DNA from 4 places in the Streptosporangium sp. NPDC020072 genome. Region 3 is predicted to be linked to each of the others. Evidence: predicted binding sites of a transcription regulator. Region 3 holds the regulator's gene; each other region holds the start of a gene.

Region 1 (4,580 bases), on a different contig from region 3:
GCCCTCGTCGAGGGAGAGCGAGCCGTCGTCGCCGATGTCCACCTTGGCGATCCAGCTGGAGATGCCGTCGGGGTAGAAGACGTCGTCCCAGGAGCGGTAGAGCGAGTTGGAGAAGTAGACCCGTCGGCCGTCCCTGCTGGCCTCGACCATCTGCGGGCCGCCGTTCAGCGCCCGTCCCTGGCGCGCCGGGTGCGGGGTCCTGCCGACGATGCCGCCGAGGCGCACCGAACCGGTCTCGCGGGGGGAGAACGGGTCGGAGACGTCGTAGGCCTTCAACTCGCCCGTGCCCCAGCAGGAGACCAGCAGGATGCGGTCGTCGAGGGTCAGCGAGATGTCGGTCACCAGCGGCGGAACCGCTCCGAACTGCTTGAGCGGCTCGGGCAGCAGCTCGGGGTCGGCGGGCTCGGCGGGGATGGTGATGACCTTCTCCGCCTTCCAGACCCCGTTGTCCTGGTACCACGTGAAGATGCCGGCCGACAGGTCCTCGACGCTGATGACCGTGTTGACGAAGCCGTGGGTCTTGGACGGGTCGTGCGCGGGGCGCAGTTCGAGGGCCATCTGGTGCTGGTCCCCGAGGTCGATCTCCTGCAGGTGCCTGCGCTTGGTCAGGTCCCAGACGTGCAGCTTGTGGCCGTACTTCCTGCCGACCAGCAGGTCGAGCGAGGGGCCCGCCTCGATCTGGTTGGGGGTGCCCCACTCACTGGTGATCATCGTGTCGTGGCCGAGGTGCCACCAGAAGTCGTAGTGCAGCTCCTGCGGGCCCCGGTCGACCTCCCAGCGGCCCTTGGGCTCGAAGGTGTCGTGGTCGAGGGTGAAGACGCCGCCGGGCGCGTCGCCGTCCACGTTGCCGAGCGCGCTGACGTAGATCGCGTCGGTGCCGCAGTGGACGGTGTGCGGGCGGCTGTAGCCGGTCTTTTCGAAGACGGTCTCCGGCTCGATCGTCTTGACGAGCCTGGGCCGCCGGGGGTCGTCCTTGACGTCGAACACGTAGATCCTGCTGGAGCGCAGTCCCGGCAGGACCAGGTAGCGCCGCTCGACGTGCGGGTGCGGGGCGTACGGGCACAGGGCGGCGCTGCAGACGTTCCACCCGAAGTGGTGGAGCTCGTCGCCCGCGTGGGGCATGTCGCCGACGCTGACGATCGACCCGTCCGACAGGTCGATCGTGGCGAGCCCGTCGGGACGGCCCTGCCCTTCGGCGTCCAGCAGGGCGACGTAGGCGAGCTCCTCCCGAGGCGCCTGCATGGCGTCACGGGCCGACGGATAGAAGGTGGGATCGGGCTGAATGAGTGCCACGGGAACTCCTAGGCCGAGATCAATATCCCACTAATGTTGTAGGAAAACTCTCCGCTGTCTAGGGGTGATTTTACGTAGCCGGGTCAGGAGGGGACCTGGACGTGGATCTCGTCGAGCCCTTCGGGGGCCTTGCCCGGGTACGCGCCCGACAGCATCGTGGCCACCGTGTAGAGATGCCAGACCTGGGCGGGCTTGGTGACCACGGGCGCGGCGAACAGCTTGCGGACCTCGTCGGGGGAGACGATCGGGGCCAGCAGGTCGAGGTGCTCCAGGACGTGGTCGCGCAGCACGCCGCTCAGCGCCTCACCCGGGCTGGTGCGCCAGCTCCAGCCGCCCCCGGTCTTCGGAGCCGTCAGGAATCCCGGCTTGCGCTGCCAGGGGTAGTAGCGCCTGTCGGCGGTGAAGCGCCACGGCTTGCCCTCGATGGGGATGTGGCGAAGTTTCGGGGCGAAGGTCGTGATGAGCTCGTGGACGACCTCCTCCGACAGCCGCCACGCCTGGTCGAGCCCGAGGGCCGCGCGCACCACCCGGTTGTCGAGGAAGGGCCAGACCGGGTCGCCCCGGCGCTGTGATCCCGCCCTTGAACCGGCCTGCCAGCGGCCGATCCGGTAGAAGACGTACATCTGGTCGAGGGCCTCGACCCCCTCGCGCTCCTGCCAGGGGCGGGCCAGTTCACGGGCGTGGTCGTTGGCCTCGGCGCTGAACAGGGCCTTGTCCCGCATGAAGGTGGTGTCGATCCGGCGCCGCAGCGCCTTGGGGCTCAGGTCGCTCTGGAGCAGCAGGAAGCTGCCCGCGCGCAACACCTCCCCGCTCTGCCCCGACATGGTCGGCCTGGCGTTGTACGGCAGGTAGCCGACGATCGACTCGTAGGCCGAGGTCATCCCCTCGCAGGTCCGCAGTGTCTCGTAGGTCCTGGCGAGCGGGTGCTCGACCAGGACGGCGTCCCTGCGCTCGGTGCGCGCCGGGGGGATGACCGTGTGCTCGACGCCGAGCGCCCCGGCGATCCGCCCGGCGAGGATCACGTCGGGGTGGCTGTCGAGGCCGTTCGTGGTCGCGCGCAGCGGAATCCCCGCCGCGTGCAGCACCGCGGCGGCCAGCCTGCTGTCCCGGCCGCCGGTGAGGGCGAGGTTGACCGGCTCGCCCGCCGCGCGCAGCGGCTCGACCGAGGTCAGCAGGGCGTCGGCCAGCCCCCCGATGAGGGCCCTGCGCCGCCTGGCCGAGGACGGCGCGGCGACGGCGACCGGCAGCGGAGCCTCGGTGACCGTACGGCTGCCGCCCCTGACGGTGACGGTCGAGGAGGGCGGCAGCGCGCTGACCCCCCGGTAGGGCGTCTCGTCGGACAGGAAGTAGCCCTGCCGGATCATCGACTGCAGGGCGAGCACGTCCCACTCGATCCGCTCGCCGAAGGCGGCCAGGCTGACCAGCAGAGCCCTGCTGCCGATCACGTGCACGTCCGGGGTCTCGGCGTAGTAGACCGGGCAGACCCGGTGGATCGCGGTCGCGGCGGCCAGTTCGGTACCGGTCGCGCGGAAGACCGAGAAGCAGCCGCCGACCGCCTCGGCGCTCAGTTCGGGGGCGCCCGCGAGCCGGTCGACGTCGCCGGGCACGGCCAGGTTGCCGTTGACCCCGGTCACCCTGTCGTGGCCGGTGGCCAGCAGCGGGGGAGTCCGGGAGTCGTCGGGCTCGTTGGTCCAGGCGAACAGGCTGACGCCGGGCCTGTGCCACTCGCGGGGTCTGATGACCTCGGCCGGGACGGGGAAGGCGGTCTCGATCGAGGCGCGCACGGTGTGCAGCATCGCCTCGGGAATTCCGGCTTCGGGACGCTTGGCCGCCAGTCCGAGATACACGCGCATGATCCCGAATCCTATGTCCCCTTTTTTCCGCATGAAGCCTGATTAATGAGGAAAACGTGTGGTCACTTGAGGTGCCGAGGGGGGAGAGGCCGATCACGCGCCGGGCACGGTTTGCGCTCGCTTGGGTCAAGCGCCAGGCCCAGGTCATGAGGGGGTCGTCGTACGGGATGGCGCGCGAATCCCGCGAGTCCCCGTGAATCCATGCAAATCCAGATAAATCACGGCGAATCCCTGTGAATCCCTGTGGAGGCGAACATGAAACCACGCACGCTCGCCGTCGTCCTGGCCGTCCTCGCCCTGTGGGTCACGGCCGCCTGCGGGAGCTCGGCGAATAGGTCGCCCAGCACCCAGCCCAGGGGCGACGCGAACGCCCAGGCACCCGAGGAACGCGAGAACGACACCGGCACGTCCAAGGACATGAACGACACCACCGTCGACCAGATCTCCACCTTCGCCCTCGACGTGGACACCGCCTCCTACGACTACGCCAGACGCGCCATCGGGGAGGGCAGGCTCCCGGAGCGGGACAGGGTGAGACCGGAGGAGTTCGTCAACTCCTTCCGCCAGGACTACCGGGAACCCGAGGACGACGGTTTCTCCGTACAGCTGGACGGCGCACGGATGCCCGGCAACGGTACGGCGCTGCTCAGGGTCGGTCTGCGCACCCGTCAGGCGCAGTCACGGGAACGACGCCCGGCGAACCTGACCTTCGTGGTCGACGTCTCCGGCTCGATGGGCGAACCCGGCAGACTCGACCTGGTCCGTGAGGCGCTGCACCGGCTCATCGGACAGCTCGGGCCCGGGGACAAGATCTCCATCGTCGCCTTCAGCGACCAGGCCCAGGTCGTGCTGTCCATGACCCCCGCGACCGAACGGCAGGAGCTGGACGCGGCCGTCGAGCGGCTGGCCGTACAGGCCTCGACGAACCTGGAGGCGGGGCTGACCACCGGGTATCAGGAGGCGGCGAAGGCCTTCAGGCCGGTGGCGACCAACCGGGTCATCCTGCTCTCCGACGGCCTGGCCAACAACGGCGACACCAGCTGGCAGGGCATCCTGGACCGGGTCGAGGAGTACGCGGGCAAGCAGATCACCCTGCTGTGCGTCGGCGTCGGCCGTGACTACGGGGACCAGCTGATGGAGCAACTCGCCGACAACGGGGACGGCGCCGCCGTCTACGTCAGCTCGGTCGACGACGCGCGCAAGGTGTTCGTCGAGCAACTCGCCGCCACCCTCGACCTGCGGGCCCGCGACGCCAAGGCGCAGGTCGTGTTCAACCCCGCCACGGTCGAGTCCTACAACCTGATCGGCTACGAGAACAGGCGGATCGCGGCCGAGGACTTCCGTGACGACAGCAAGGACGGCGGCGAGGTCGGCCCCGGTCACACGGTGACGGCCCTGTACGAGGTACGGCTGCGCCAGGGCGCCTCCGGCCAG
Region 2 (4,580 bases), on a different contig from region 3:
CCCGGCGGACGTCGCCTCCAAGCCCAACACCGAGCCCGGCTGGACCAGGCTCGTCAAGGCCGACAACCTGGCGCGTGAGCTGGGCCTGCGCTCGCTGCACGTGAAGGACGACTCGGGCAACCCCACGCACTCCTTCAAGGACCGCGTGGTCGCCATCGCCGTCGAGGCGGCCAGGAACTTCGGCTTCCACACCCTGTCCTGCTCCTCGACCGGCAACCTGGCGGGCGCGGTGACCTCCGCCGCCGCCAGGACCGGGCTCGACGCCTGCGTGTTCATCCCCGCCGACCTCGAACAGGGCAAGATCGTCATGGCCTCCGTGTACGGCGGCAAGCTGATCGGCATCGACGGCACCTACGACGACGTCAACCGCTTCTGCTCCGAGCTCATCGGTGACGAGCTCGGCGACAAGTGGGGCTTCGTCAACGTCAACCTCAGGCCCTACTACGCCGAGGGCTCCAAGACCCTGGCCTACGAGATCGCCGAGCAGCTCGGCTGGCGGATCCCCGACCAGATCGTCATCCCGGTCGCCTCCGGCTCCCAGCTCACGAAGATCGACAAGGCGTTCAAGGAGCTGATCGCCCTCGGTCTCGTCGAGGACACGCCGTACAAGATCTTCGGCGCCCAGGCCGAGGGGTGCTCCCCGGTCTCCGCGGCCTACAAGGCGGGCCACGACGTGATCCGCCCCGTCAAGCCCGACACGATCGCCAAGTCGCTGGCCATCGGCAACCCGGCTGACGGGCCCTACGTGCTCGACATCGCCAGGCGCACCGGCGGTGGGGTCGAGGACGTCACCGACCCCGAGATCGTGGACGCCATCCGCCTGCTCGCCAGGACGGAGGGCATCTTCGCCGAGACGGCGGGCGGTGTCACCGTCGGGGTGCTGCGCAAGCTGGTCGAGTCGGGTCGGCTCGACCCCGACGCGGAGACCGTGGTCCTCAACACAGGTGACGGCCTGAAGACCCTTGACGTGGTCGCTGACCAGGCACGTCCCACCGCTGTCATCCGGCCCTCACTCGACGCGTTCCGCGCTGTCGTCGCCTAGAGCTCTGAAAGGTACTGAATTATGAGTGTTTCTGTACGGATTCCGACGATTCTCCGTACGTACACCGGCGGCGCGGCCGAGGTGAACGGCGAGGGCGGGACCCTGCGTGAGGTTCTGCAGAAGCTCGACGCCGACTTCCCCGGGATCGGTGCCCGTATTCTCGATGAAACGGGCAAGATTCGCCGTTTTGTGAACGTCTATGTCGGTGATGAGGATGTCCGTTTCGCCGACAACCTCGACACGGTGACGCCGTCCGGCGTTCAGGTCTCCATCATTCCGGCGGTCGCCGGAGGCTGATCCCGGCGGAGGCCGCGCGGGGCCCTGGGCGGGCCCTGGACGGCCTCCCGGGTCCCGGTGTCGTCCACTGTCATGGAACGGCGCCCCCGGAACACCCTCACGACACCCGCACCGGCCTGGCCGCGTGCGGGTGTCGTCTTTTGTGATGCAAGCTCACATTTTTGTGCGAAGACATAATGTAATATTTAACTAACTAGTAGTGATAGCAAAACTATGTTGGCGTGTTGAATGCGTCCGTAAAGCGGTAGTTTGCTGGTTGACTCTGTTGCCCCACGGGCTCTCACAGGTATGGTCGAGGGCGATCGACGTAGGCGATGTCTCCGCCTCGGAGATTGAGGACCTCGCGAGAGGAATGGGCGACGTCCTCAAGCCCAGTAAGAGGAGTCGGAAGTGGCGCAAGGCACCGTCAAATGGTTCAACGCGGACAAGGGCTACGGCTTCATCGCGGTAGACGGTGGTAAGGATGTTTTCGTCCATTACTCCGCGATCATGATGGATGGCTACCGTGCGCTCGAACAGGGCCAGAGGGTCGAGTTCGAGATCACGCAGGGACAGAAGGGACCTCAGGCGGAATCGGTCCGGACGGTCTGATCTCGTCCTCCGTCAGCTCGTCGGGAACCCGCTGGCGCATCCCGCGGCAGCGCAGTTCGCGCGGATCGCCCTCGGCATGTCGGCCCGGCTCGTCGCTCCCATCGGCGGGCCGGGCCTTCGCCTAAGCTGACACTCAGGTCAAAGGTCCTTGGCTTGCACTCGTCGGGGGAGAGTGCTAAACAGTGGTTAGCACTCCTCATTGGAGAGTGCCAAACCTGGATCGAGACGATGGGGCCCGCCGAACGGAGTCGCGGGCCCGTATGCCGTCGCGGGCGTCGCCTCGGTCTGGTGCAAGCCACCCTGTGTTTGGGAGGTCTAGCCGTATGGCAGCCAAGATGATCTCGTTTGACGAGGACGCCAGGCGCGGTCTCGAGCGTGGCATGAACCAGCTCGCGGACGCTGTCAAGGTGACCCTCGGCCCCAAGGGCCGCAACGTCGTGCTGGAGAAGAAGTGGGGCGCCCCCACGATCACCAACGACGGTGTCTCCATCGCCAAGGAGATCGAGCTTGAGGACCCGTGGGAGAAGATCGGGGCCGAGCTCGTAAAGGAAGTCGCCAAGAAGACCGACGATGTCGCGGGTGACGGCACCACCACGGCCACCGTGCTTGCTCAGGCGCTGGTCCGCGAGGGCCTGCGCAACGTAGCCGCGGGCGCCAACCCCATGTCCCTGAAGAAGGGCATCGAGGCCGCCGTCGAGCGTGTCTCCGAGGAGCTCTCCAAGCTGGCCAAGGACGTGGAGACGAAGGCACAGATCGCCTCCACGGCCTCCATCTCCGCGGGTGACCCGCAGATCGGCGAGATGATCGCCGAGGCGATGGACAAGGTCGGCAAGGAAGGCGTCATCACCGTCGAGGAGAGCAACACCTTCGGCCTTGAGCTTGAGCTCACCGAGGGCATGCGCTTCGACAAGGGTTACATCTCGCCCTACTTCGTGACCGACCCGGAGCGCATGGAGGCCGTCCTCGACGACCCCTACGTCCTCGTCGTCAACTCCAAGATCTCCGCGAACAAGGACCTGCTCCCGGTCCTCGACAAGGTCGTGCAGGCCGGCAAGCCGCTGCTGATCATCGCCGAGGACATCGAGGGCGAGGCGCTGGCGACCCTGGTCGTCAACAAGATCCGCGGCCTGTTCCGCTCGGTCGCCGTCAAGGCTCCGGGCTTCGGCGACCGCCGCAAGGCCATGCTGGGCGACATCGGCATCCTGACCGGCGCCCAGGTCATCAGCGAGGACCTCGGTCTGAAGCTGGAGTCCACCACGCTCGACCAGCTCGGCCGCGCTCGTCAGGTCATCGTCACCAAGGACGAGACGACGATCGTCGACGGTGCCGGTGACGCCGAGCAGATCGCGGGCCGGGTCAACCAGATCCGTGCCGAGATCGACAACACCGACTCCGACTACGACCGCGAGAAGCTGCAGGAGCGCCTGGCCAAGCTGGCCGGTGGCGTGGCGGTCATCAAGGCCGGTGCGGCGACCGAGGTCGAGCTCAAGGAGCGCAAGCACCGCATCGAGGACGCCGTGCGTAACGCCAAGGCGGCCGTCGAGGAGGGCATCGTGCCCGGCGGTGGCGTGGCGCTGCTGCAGGCCGGCGCCAAGGCGTTCGACAAGCTCGAACTGGCCGGGGACGAGGCCACCGGTGCTGCGATCGTGCGCAAGGCTCTTGAGGAGCCGCTGAAGCAGATCGCGGTCAACGCCGGCCTTGAGGGCGGCGTCGTGGTGGAGAAGGTGCGCAACCTGACCCCCGGCGAGGGCCTGAACGCCGCCACGGGCGAGTACGTCAACCTGTTCGAGTCGGGCATCATCGACCCGGCGAAGGTGACCCGTTCGGCGCTGCAGAACGCCGCCTCGATCGCGGCGCTGTTCCTGACGACCGAGGCCGTCATCGCCGAGAAGCCCGAGAAGGCCGGTGCCGCTCCCGCCGTTCCCGGCGGCGGCGACATGGACTTCTAGTCCGGAGCTTTCCCAAAAGAGGCGACCCCGAGGTGTCGGGGTCGCCCCTTTTTGTTTTCCACCCGATTTCTCACCGGCCCGTAAGGCGGGCCTTTCCGGTCGGCCAGGTGTTTTACCCGGGCCGGGCGTGCGTTTCACGGCCGCCGCGTTCGGAGACCGGACGTTTCCGGCTGCCAGGGCCTTCGGGAGGGGTGGCCTTTTCGGCCGGACGGACTTTCACGGCCCGCCGGGGGAACCGGTCAGCGGAGCTGGGCGGGCAGGTCGCCGGTGTGCAGGACGGTCAGCGAGGTCACCGCCCTGGTCAGAACCACGTAGAGACGGGCGAGGCCGCGTGGTTCCGCGGCCACGATGTCGGCGGGCTCGACCACGATGACGTGGTCGTACTCCAGGCCCTTGGCCAGGCTCGCGGGGATCACCAGGAGCCGGTGCTCCTCGATCGCGTCCTGGCTCAGCACCCGGTGCTCCACGGCCTTCAGGATGGCGGAGACCTCGGCCACCGCGGCGTCGGGGGCGATCACGCCGATCGAGCCCTCGCGGGAGAGCGTCTCGCCCACCACCTCCCTCAGGGACGCGGCCAGGTCCGCGGCGGGCCGTACGGTGAGGGAGCCGACGCCGGGTCGCAGCGAGCGGGGCGGGGCGAGGTCGGGGGCGACGGAGGGCAGCAGCCTGGCCGCGTAGTCGAGGACCTCACGGGGAACGCG
Region 3 (4,580 bases):
GCCGCCTGGGCCCGCACGTAGGGGGCCTCGTCCCGCTTGGCGAGGTAGAGCACCAGCGGACCGACGAACGAGGTCAGCAGGCCCAGCAGGTGGGCGAGCATCGCCATGGTCGTGTCGTCGGTGCCCGGACGCGGGCCCTGCCCGCCGTAACCGCCGTAACCGGGCACACCGTACCCCTGGTGACCGTACGGCCAGCCGCCCTGGGGCGGGTACCCCTGGTATCCCTGCCCGGGGGGAGGGCCTGGAGGGGGGCCGGGCTGAGGGCCGGGCCACGCTCCGTACCCAGGCCGGGGGTGCTCCTCGTGCGGGAACCGCTCGGGATTGTCGCTCATGGCCGTCTCCTCGATGGGGTGGGTCAGTCGTCCTGGGCGGGGTCGGTCACGAAGTCGATCAGCCGCTCGACCGGGCCGAGGAGCTCCGGTTCGAGATCGGCGTAGGTGGTGACCGATCCGAGGATGCGGCGCCAGGCCTCCGCGGGATCGACCCCCCATCCGAGGGCGGCGATGACGCCCTCCTTCCACGGCAGGCCGCGCGGAACCCGGGGCCAGGCGGCGATCCTCAGCGCCGACGGTTTGACGGCCTGCCAGACGTCCACGAACGGGTGCCCGGCGACCAGCACGTGGGGCGAGGAGACCTCGGCCGCTATCCGGCTCTCCTTGGACCCGGCGACCAGATGGTCGACGAGCACACCGAGACGACGCTCAGGGCCGGGCCCGAACTCCGCGACGATCTCGGGGAGGTGGTCGACGCCCTCGAGGTACTCGACCACGACGCCCTCGACGCGCAGGTCGTGTCCCCAGACCTTCTCGACCAGCGCGGCGTCGTGCACGCCCTCCACGTAGATCCGGCTCTCCCTGGCGACCCGGGCCCGCAGGCCCTCGACCGCGATGGAGCCGGAGGCGCTGCGCCGTGGCCCCTGGGGCCCCTGGGGCCCCTGGGGTCCCCGGGAGCCCGGAGACGCGGCGGCGGGCCGTACCAGGGTCACCGTCCTGCCTTCGAGGAGGAACGCGGCCGGGTCGAGCGGGAACAGGCGCCGCCGCCCGAAGCGGTCCTCCAGGGTGACGGCCTCCTTGTCGCAGGCGACCACGGCGCCGCAGAAGCCGCTCTCGGCGTCCTCGACGACCAGGTCGGGCTCGGCGGGGACCTGGGGGATCTTCCCCTTGAGGGGACGACGCCAGTTTCCCGCCAGCACGTCACGCTCGTACATCACCGGCCGTCAGCCACCTCTCGCAGGGGATCACGTGGGACGGTAGCAAAGAGCGGGCCTCACCTGCCGTAGGCTCCAGGCTGTCCCCACTGGGCCGCCGCGGCCGCGGCCTGGCGCTTGCGGGCGCCGCTGCGCTTGACCAGCACGACGATCGTCACGATGACGGCCAGCAGGAACCCGATCCCCGGCACGCCGAACAGCATCAGCGTGCCGCTGATCACCGAGTCGGCCACGATCTCCTTGCCCACGCCGAACTTGGCGTCGACCCCGCCCGAGGTGGTGCAGGTGATCGGGTAGTCGCCCGCCTTGTCCACCCCGATCCGCAGGGCGAGCTCCCACAGCTGCCCGTCGGCGGTGACGGTCTGCTGGAAGCTCGGCCGCTGGAGCTTGACGGTTCCCGGGGCGCCCTCGATCTGGCACTCGAAGTTCGTGCCCTTGGCCGCGGCGACGTAGATGGCGGGCTTGTTCGCCGGGTCGATGCTGACGGTCGTCTTCTGGTCGGGGCCGAAGGAGGAGGTCGGGGCGGCTTCGGTGACCGCGTTGAAGAGACCGCCCGCGAAACCGACGAAGCCAATGATCACGCTCAGCACGAAGAGCAGCCACACGCCGACGATCCAGCCGACGCTGGGCTTCACCTTCGGCGGCGGGCCCTGGGGGGCGCCGTATCCCGGGGGCGGGTAGCCGAAGGAGGGGCCGCCCTGCTGGTACTGCTGTTGCTGCTGGTGGGGCTGGCCGTACGGCTGCTGGGGGGTGCCGTAACCCGAAGGGGATCCGAAATCATTGGACATATACCTAATTGTGGCCCTTACCACTTGGATAGCGATAGCAGCTGACTTGACAATGGCTTGCTCCAGGACCCGCTCCCGCCCATCCTGGTGCCGTGTTATCGCACCCCCCGGGCTGGAGCCGTACACTTGGCACTCGGGAACACCGAGTGCCAGACCTGGCGTTTCCCGTCCGAGCGCAGGTAGGAGGTGAGCACGTTGGTTGACGACCGCAAGCTGGCGGTCCTACGCGCCATCGTCGAGGACTACGTGTCCACCAATGAGCCGGTCGGCTCGAAGGCTCTCGCGGAGCGTCACAACCTGGGTGTGTCCCCCGCGACCATCCGCAACGACATGGCGGTGCTGGAGGAGCAGGGCTACATCGCCCAGCCCCACACCAGCGCGGGCCGGGTGCCGACGGACAAGGGCTACCGGCTGTTCGTCGACCGCCTCTCCCAGGTGAAGCCGCTGTCCGGCGCGGAGAGGAGGGCCATCGAGAGCTTCCTCGCGGGCGCCGTCGACCTCGACGACGTCGTGATGCGCACGGTACGGCTGCTGGCCCAGCTGACCCGTCAGGTCGCCGTGGTCCAGTACCCCACGATCTCCAACTCCAAGGTCCGCCACGTCGAGCTGGTCCCGCTGAACGAGCACCGCCTGATGTTCGTGCTCATCACCAACACCGGGCGGGTCGAGCAGCGCGTGGTGGAGCTGCAGGAGGTCATCGACGACAACCGCGTGGCGCACCTGCGCGCGGTGCTCAACGCCTGCCTGGACGGCTGCGGGCTGGCCAGTGTTCCCGACATGGTCGCCGACCTGCCAGAACGGCTGCCCGCCGAGGACAGGCCCGTCGCGGCCACCATCCTTTCGGTCCTGCTTGAGTCCCTTGTGGACCGGCATGATGAGAAGATCGTTTTCGCCGGGGCCGCCAATCTCGCGGGGGCCGACTTCACCGTCGGGCTCCGCGACGTGCTGGAGGCCCTGGAGGAGCAGGTGGTGCTCATGCGCCTGCTCGGTGAGACCTCGGACCTGTCGGCGCTGACGGTGCGCATCGGCTCGGAGAACCCCTACACGGGTCTCCAGGGCACATCCATCGTCGCCGCCGGATACGGTTCGGGTGGCAAGCAACTGGCCCGGCTCGGTGTGCTGGGTCCGACACGTATGGACTACCCGGTCACGATGGGCGCGGTGCGCGCGGTGGCACGCTACGTCAGCCAGATCCTGGCTGCATCCTAAGAGGTCAACTAAGTGGCTACTAAGAGTGACTACTACGGCACCCTGGGGGTGCGGCGCGACGCCAGCGCGGAGGAGATCAAGAAGGCCTACCGCCGCCTGGCCAGGGAGCTGCATCCCGATGTGAACCCCGACCCTGAGACCCAGGAGCGGTTCAAGGACATCACCCAGGCCTACGAGGTGCTGTCCGACCCCAACAAGCGTCAGATGTACGACATGGGCGCCGACCCGTTCTCCTCGGGCGGCGCGGGCGCCGGAGGCTTCGGCGCCGGCTTCCCCTTCAGCGACATCATGGACGCCTTCTTCGGCGCGGCGGGCGGCGGCGCGGGGCGCGGTCCCCGCTCGCGGGCCCGCAGGGGCCGCAACGCCACCATCAGGGTCGAGCTCGACCTGCGGGAGGCGGCCTTCGGCACGACCCGCGAGCTGGTGGTCGACACCGCGATCCTGTGCGAGGTCTGCACCGGCTCCGGTGCGGCGGCGGGCACCCACCCCGACACCTGTGACGTCTGCCACGGGCGCGGCGAGGTCTCCCAGGTCACCCGGTCCTTCCTCGGCCAGGTCATGACCTCCCGTCCCTGCCCGCAGTGCGGCGGGTTCGGTTCGATCATCCGCAACCCCTGCCAGGAGTGCTCCGGCGACGGCCGGGTCCGCACCCGGCGGACCATCAAGGTCCGCATCCCCGCGGGCGTCGAGGACGGCACCCACATCCAGCTCGCCGGCGAGGGCGAGATCGGTCCCGGCGGCGGCCCGCCCGGTGACCTGTTCCTGGAGATCGTCGAGCGCCCCCACGAGACGTTCGAGCGCCGCGGCGACGACCTGCACTGCACCGTGCAGATCCCGATGACCGCCGCCGCGCTCGGCACGATCCTGACGCTGGAGACACTCGACGGCGCCGAGGAGCTGGACGTCCGCCCCGGCACCCAGTCCGGGCAGACCATCCCGCTGTACGGCAAGGGCATCCAGCGCCTCAACGAGACCGGCAGGGGAGACCTGCTGATCCACGTCAACGTCGAGACTCCCGCCCGTCTCGACCAGGCTCAGGAGGAGCTCCTGCGCGAGCTGGCCAGGCTCCGCGGCGAGGAACGCCCGCCCGGCAAGTTCGCCCCCGGCCAGCAGGGCTTCTTCTCCCGCCTGCGGGACGCCTTCAATGGCCGCTGATCCAGCGGGCGCCCGCGGGGCCTGTGAGGGCCGATGACGGTTCCGGTCTTCCTGGCGGAGCCGGGTGACCTGGCCCGGCGGGAGTTCGTCTTCGGCGGCCCCGAGGGCCGCCACGCGGCTGCCGTACGGCGGCTGCGGACGGGGGAGCGGCTCGACCTCACCGACGGCGCGGGGGCGGTCGCCGAGTGCGTCGTGCTCGACGCGGGCAAGGACTCGCTCCG
Region 4 (4,580 bases), on a different contig from region 3:
GGCCCGCATCCGGTGAGAGATGCGGGCCGTACGGCGAAAGCGGATCAGTGGCCGTGGCCGTGACCGTGGCCGTGCCCGGCGGCGGCCGGAGCCTCCTCCTCGGGCTTGTCCACCACGAGGGCCTCGGTCGTCAGCAGCATGCCGGCGATGGAGGCGGCGTTCTGGACGGCCGAGCGGGTGACCTTGACCGGGTCGATGACGCCCTGGGAGATCAGGTCGCCGTACTCGCCGGTGGCGGCGTTGAGGCCCTGACCGACGGGGAGCTCGGAGACCTTGGTCGTCACGACGTAGCCCTCAAGGCCGGCGTTCTCCGCGATCCAGCGGGCGGGCTCGATGAGCGCCTTGCGGACCACGGCGACACCGGTCGCCTCGTCACCGGACAGACCCAGGTCGTCGAGGACCTTGGAGACGTGGATGAGCGCGGAGCCACCGCCGGAGACGATGCCCTCCTCGATCGCGGCGCGCGTCGCGGAGATGGCGTCCTCAAGGCGGTGCTTCTTCTCCTTGAGCTCGACCTCGGTGGCCGCGCCGACCTTCAGCACGCAGACACCGCCGGAGAGCTTGGCCAGACGCTCCTGGAGCTTCTCACGGTCCCAGTCGGAGTCGGACTGCTCGATGGCGAGCTTGATCTCCTTGACGCGGTCGGCGATGGCCTGCGCGTCGCCCGCGCCGTCCACGACCGTGGTGCTGTCCTTGGTGATCACGACACGGCGGGCCGTGCCGAGGACCTCCAGGCCGACGTGCTCCAGCTTGAGGCCGACCTCCTCGCTGACGACCTCGCCACCGGTGAGGATGGCGATGTCCTGCAGCATGGCCTTGCGGCGGTCACCGAAGCCGGGGGCCTTGACCGCGACCGAGGTGAAGGTGCCGCGGATCTTGTTGGTGACCAGGACGGCCAGGGCCTCGCCCTCGACGTCTTCGGCGATGACGAGCAGCGCCTTCTTGGTCTGCGCGACCTTCTCCAGCAGCGGCAGGAAGTCCGCGACCGAAGCGATCTTGTTCTGGTTGATCAGGATGTAGGGGTCTTCGAGAACCGCCTCCATCCGCTCCTGGTCGGTCACCATGTAGGGCGAAAGGTAACCCTTGTCGAACTGGAGACCCTCGGTGAACTCCAGTTCGAGGCCCATGGTGTTGGACTCTTCGACGGTGATGACGCCGTCCTTGCCGACCTTGTCGAACGCCTCGGCGATCAGCTCACCGATCTTGGCGTCCTGCGCGGAGATCGTCGCCACGTGGGCGATCTCCTTCTTGTCCTCGACCGGCCTGGCCGAGTCGATCAGCTTGTCGCTGACGGCCTTGGCGGCCAGGTCGATGCCGCGCTTGAGGGACAGCGGCTGGGCGCCGGCCGCGACGTTGCGCAGGCCCTCGCGGACCATCGCCTGGGCGAGGACGGTCGCGGTGGTCGTGCCGTCACCGGCGACGTCGTTGGTCTTGGTCGCGACCTCCTTGGCGAGCTGGGCGCCGAGGTTCTCGTACGGCTTCTCCAGCTCGACCTCACGCGCGATGGTGACACCGTCGTTGGTGATGGTCGGCGCGCCGAACTTCTTGTCGATGACGACATTGCGGCCACGGGGGCCGAGGGTCACCTTGACCGCGTCGGCGAGGGCGTTGACACCACGCTCAAGAGCGCGGCGCGCGTCCTCCTCGAAGGACAGGATCTTGGGCATTGTGGTCCTCTCTGAAAGCACGTCGGCGCATCAAAGCCCCGGGCGCTCGCGCGACCCGGGGCTCGATACGTCATCTCTGCGAAGTGTCGGTTACTTCTCGATGATGGCGAGCACGTCACGGGCGGAGAGCACGAGGTACTCCTCGCCGCCGTACTTCACCTCGGTGCCGCCGTACTTGCTGTAGAGGACGACGTCGCCCTCCTTGACGTCGAGCGGAATGCGCTTGTCGCCGTCCTCGTCCCAGTTGCCAGGGCCGACAGCGAGGACCTTGCCCTCCTGCGGCTTCTCCTTGGCGGTGTCCGGGATGACGAGACCGGAAGCAGTGGTCTGCTCGGCCTCAAGCGGCTGGACCACGATGCGGTCGCCGAGCGGCTTAACGGGAACCTTGGTGGCGGTCGTCACGTCGGACCTCCCCTTCAGATTTGAATGATCTAGAAGAGGCGACCAGCGGTCTGCCGTCGCGGGTGTCAGACCTGCCTCGTCGCGTATGTTTGGCACTCTCACCGGGAGAGTGCCAATACGGAACAGTATGCAAGGAGGCCTTGACAGTCAACACGAACCGCCTCCGCACTGGGTACGCGAACCTCAAACCCTGCGCCGCCCCGCCGCGGGCAGGCCTCTGACCCGCGCGATCTCGGCCTCGTACAGCTCCCGCGAACCGCGCAGGAAACCCAGCACGAAACGGATCTCCTCATCGGAGTAACCCGAGATCAGCCGCCTCCCCCGTTCGACGACGGGACCGTACAGCTCCTCGACCTTCGCGAGGGTCTCGGGGGTGGCGCGCACGACCACCTTCCTGCGGTCCCCGGGATCGGGGGAGCGCGTCAGGTATCCGGCCCGTTCGAGGCGGTCGAGCATCGCGGTGACGCTGCCCGTGGTGAGCCCCAGGCCCGTCCCGAGGACGCTGGGTGTGACGTTCCCCTCAACCCCCTCGCGCACCAGGATCTCCAGGCAGCGCAGGTCGGTCCTGTTCACCCCGAGGTGGATCGCGACCGCCTCGTCGAAGGCGTCGACGGCCGTCTGACCCGCCTGGACCTCCCGCCCCAGCTCCGCCCTGAGAGCGCCGTCCCCATGCGCGGGACCATTTTCCCTTGACATTCAAGCCTCTCGACCATCAAGCTAAATATGCCTCGAACATCAAGATACATGGCGTTCGAGGAGAACACCCCTGTCCAGACCCGTCCTCCAAGGGAGACCCGTGTCCCCTCTCCACGTGATCGTCATCGGTGCGGGCACCGGCGGAATGTGCCTGGCCCACGGCCTGCGGCGCGCCGGGATCTCGGTCGCGGTCTACGAACGCGACCGCACCCGCGCCGACGGCGTGCACGGCTACCGCGTCGGCATCGACCCGACGGGCAACCAGGCGCTCCGCGAGTGCCTGCCCCCCGAGTTGTTCGACACCTACACCGCCACCTGCGCCAGGACGCCCGCCCACTTCAACGTGCTGACCGAACGGCGCAGGACGGTCGCCTCCTTCCGGCTGCCGGAGAGCACCGACCCGGTCCACAGCGAACGCTCGGTCTCCCGGATGACCCTGCGCCAGGTGCTGCTCACCGGGATGGACGACGTCGTGCGCTTCGGCAAGACCTTCACCCACTACGAGCACGGCGCCGACGGCACCGTGACCGCCTTCTTCGACGACGGCACCTCGGCCACCGGCGACCTGCTCGTCGCCGCCGACGGCACCGGCTCCAGGGTCCGCAGGCAGTACCTCCCGCACGCGAAGGTCAGGGACACCGGGGTGATCGCGGTCTCCGCCAAGGTCGCGGTGACCCCGGAGACCAGGGCGCTGCTGCCCGAGGAGGTCTTCAACGGGATCTCCGCCACCTTCGCCCCGAAGGGCCAGTTCTGCATCTGGCACGTCATGGAGTTCAAGTGGGACCGCGACGGCGAGGTCAAGCACGGCGTCGGCGGCAACGACGCGGAGCTGATCGCGCGCTGGCCCGGCCTGCTGTACGACAACACCCGCGACTACATCAACTGGGGCTTCTCCGCCTCGGCCCGCAGGTTCCCGCCCGGGGTGATGGACCTGCGCGGCGAGGATCTCAAACGGGTGGTCCTGGACATGACGCCCAACTGGCATCCGGACCTGCGCGCGCTGTTCCGGGCCGCCGACCCGGGCAGCTGCTTCCCCATCGCCATCCGCACCTCCGAGCCGGTGGACCCATGGGAGACCACCAACGTCACCCTGCTCGGCGACGCCGTGCACACCATGACCCCCGGGCGGGGCGTCGGCGCCAACACCGCCCTGCGCGACGCGATGCTCCTGACCAGGTGGCTCATCACCGTCCGTGACGGCACCCCGCTGCTGGACGCCGTCGCCGCCTACGAGGCGGAGATGATCCCGTACGGCTTCGCCCGCGTCGCCGACTCCCTCGCCCAGAACGGCACCAACGGCGACGACCTGCTGCACAGGCCGGTCGTCGGCCGGGCGGTCCTGGCGGCCAACCGGACGTTCTTCCGCGCGGTCGGCCGGATCCCGGCGCTGCGCAGGAGGTTCGTCGACGCCCTCGTGGCCTACCGCGCCGCGGACGCCTGAGGACCTTCACCCCGATTCCCGCGCTTCGGGGCGACACCGGGACGCTCATCGGGGAACATACGACTTCGGGAACATACGAGCGAGCACCGGGGGGAACGCGACCCGATGGCTACGAACGGTGACGGGAAAGACGCTACGGTGAGCGATGTGACCAGCACGCTGAGCGAGGAGACGAGCGCAACGCGCGAGGTCGGCGAGCTTCTCGCCAACTGGCCCTATCCGCCGCCCGGCGGATGGACGGCCGACGACCTCGACCGGCTTCCCCAGGAGGGCCCCCACGGCGAGCCGGACTTCTTCAAGCACGTCGAACTCGTCGATGGAGCCCTCATCTTCATGTCCCCCCAGAAGCGTTTCCACGAGCACGTCCTGTACGG

Evidence for each region. Region 3 encodes HrcA, which represses chaperone genes, less so after heat shock. Its sites were predicted from a motif close to TTGGCACTCTCNNNNNGAGAGTGCCAA; they were not measured.
Region 1: ABZ470_RS40615 (von Willebrand factor type A domain-containing protein) is a predicted target of HrcA. The motif match lies at 3,257-3,283, and genes of this name have one in related genera.
Region 2: groL (chaperonin GroEL) is a predicted target of HrcA. The motif match lies at 2,117-2,143, and genes of this name have one in related genera.
Region 4: groES (co-chaperone GroES) is a predicted target of HrcA. The motif match lies at 2,159-2,185, and genes of this name have one in related genera.

The regions. Positions count from the first base shown of each region.
Region 1 is NZ_JBEYAB010000026.1:52,055-56,634, forward strand. It holds gene ABZ470_RS40605 (selenium-binding protein SBP56-related protein) at 1-1,293, opposite strand, end outside; gene ABZ470_RS40610 (asparagine synthase-related protein) at 1,377-3,146, opposite strand; gene ABZ470_RS40615 (von Willebrand factor type A domain-containing protein) at 3,402-4,580, shown strand, end outside.
Region 2 is NZ_JBEYAB010000021.1:26,260-30,839, forward strand. It holds gene thrC (threonine synthase) at 1-1,042, shown strand, start outside; gene ABZ470_RS37665 (MoaD/ThiS family protein) at 1,064-1,339, shown strand; gene ABZ470_RS37670 (cold-shock protein) at 1,730-1,930, shown strand; gene groL (chaperonin GroEL) at 2,254-3,879, shown strand; gene ABZ470_RS37680 (AAA family ATPase) at 4,119-4,580, opposite strand, start outside.
Region 3 is NZ_JBEYAB010000003.1:404,650-409,229, reverse strand. It holds gene ABZ470_RS08320 (DUF4870 domain-containing protein) at 1-332, opposite strand, end outside; gene ABZ470_RS08315 (DUF3097 domain-containing protein) at 356-1,207, opposite strand; gene ABZ470_RS08310 (hypothetical protein) at 1,267-1,995, opposite strand; gene hrcA (heat-inducible transcriptional repressor HrcA) at 2,191-3,204, shown strand; gene dnaJ (molecular chaperone DnaJ) at 3,217-4,359, shown strand; gene ABZ470_RS08295 (16S rRNA (uracil(1498)-N(3))-methyltransferase) at 4,393-4,580, shown strand, end outside.
Region 4 is NZ_JBEYAB010000015.1:217,546-222,125, forward strand. It holds gene groL (chaperonin GroEL) at 45-1,667, opposite strand; gene groES (co-chaperone GroES) at 1,758-2,069, opposite strand; gene ABZ470_RS32705 (MarR family transcriptional regulator) at 2,253-2,765, opposite strand; gene ABZ470_RS32710 (NAD(P)/FAD-dependent oxidoreductase) at 2,866-4,206, shown strand; gene ABZ470_RS32715 (Uma2 family endonuclease) at 4,354-4,580, shown strand, end outside.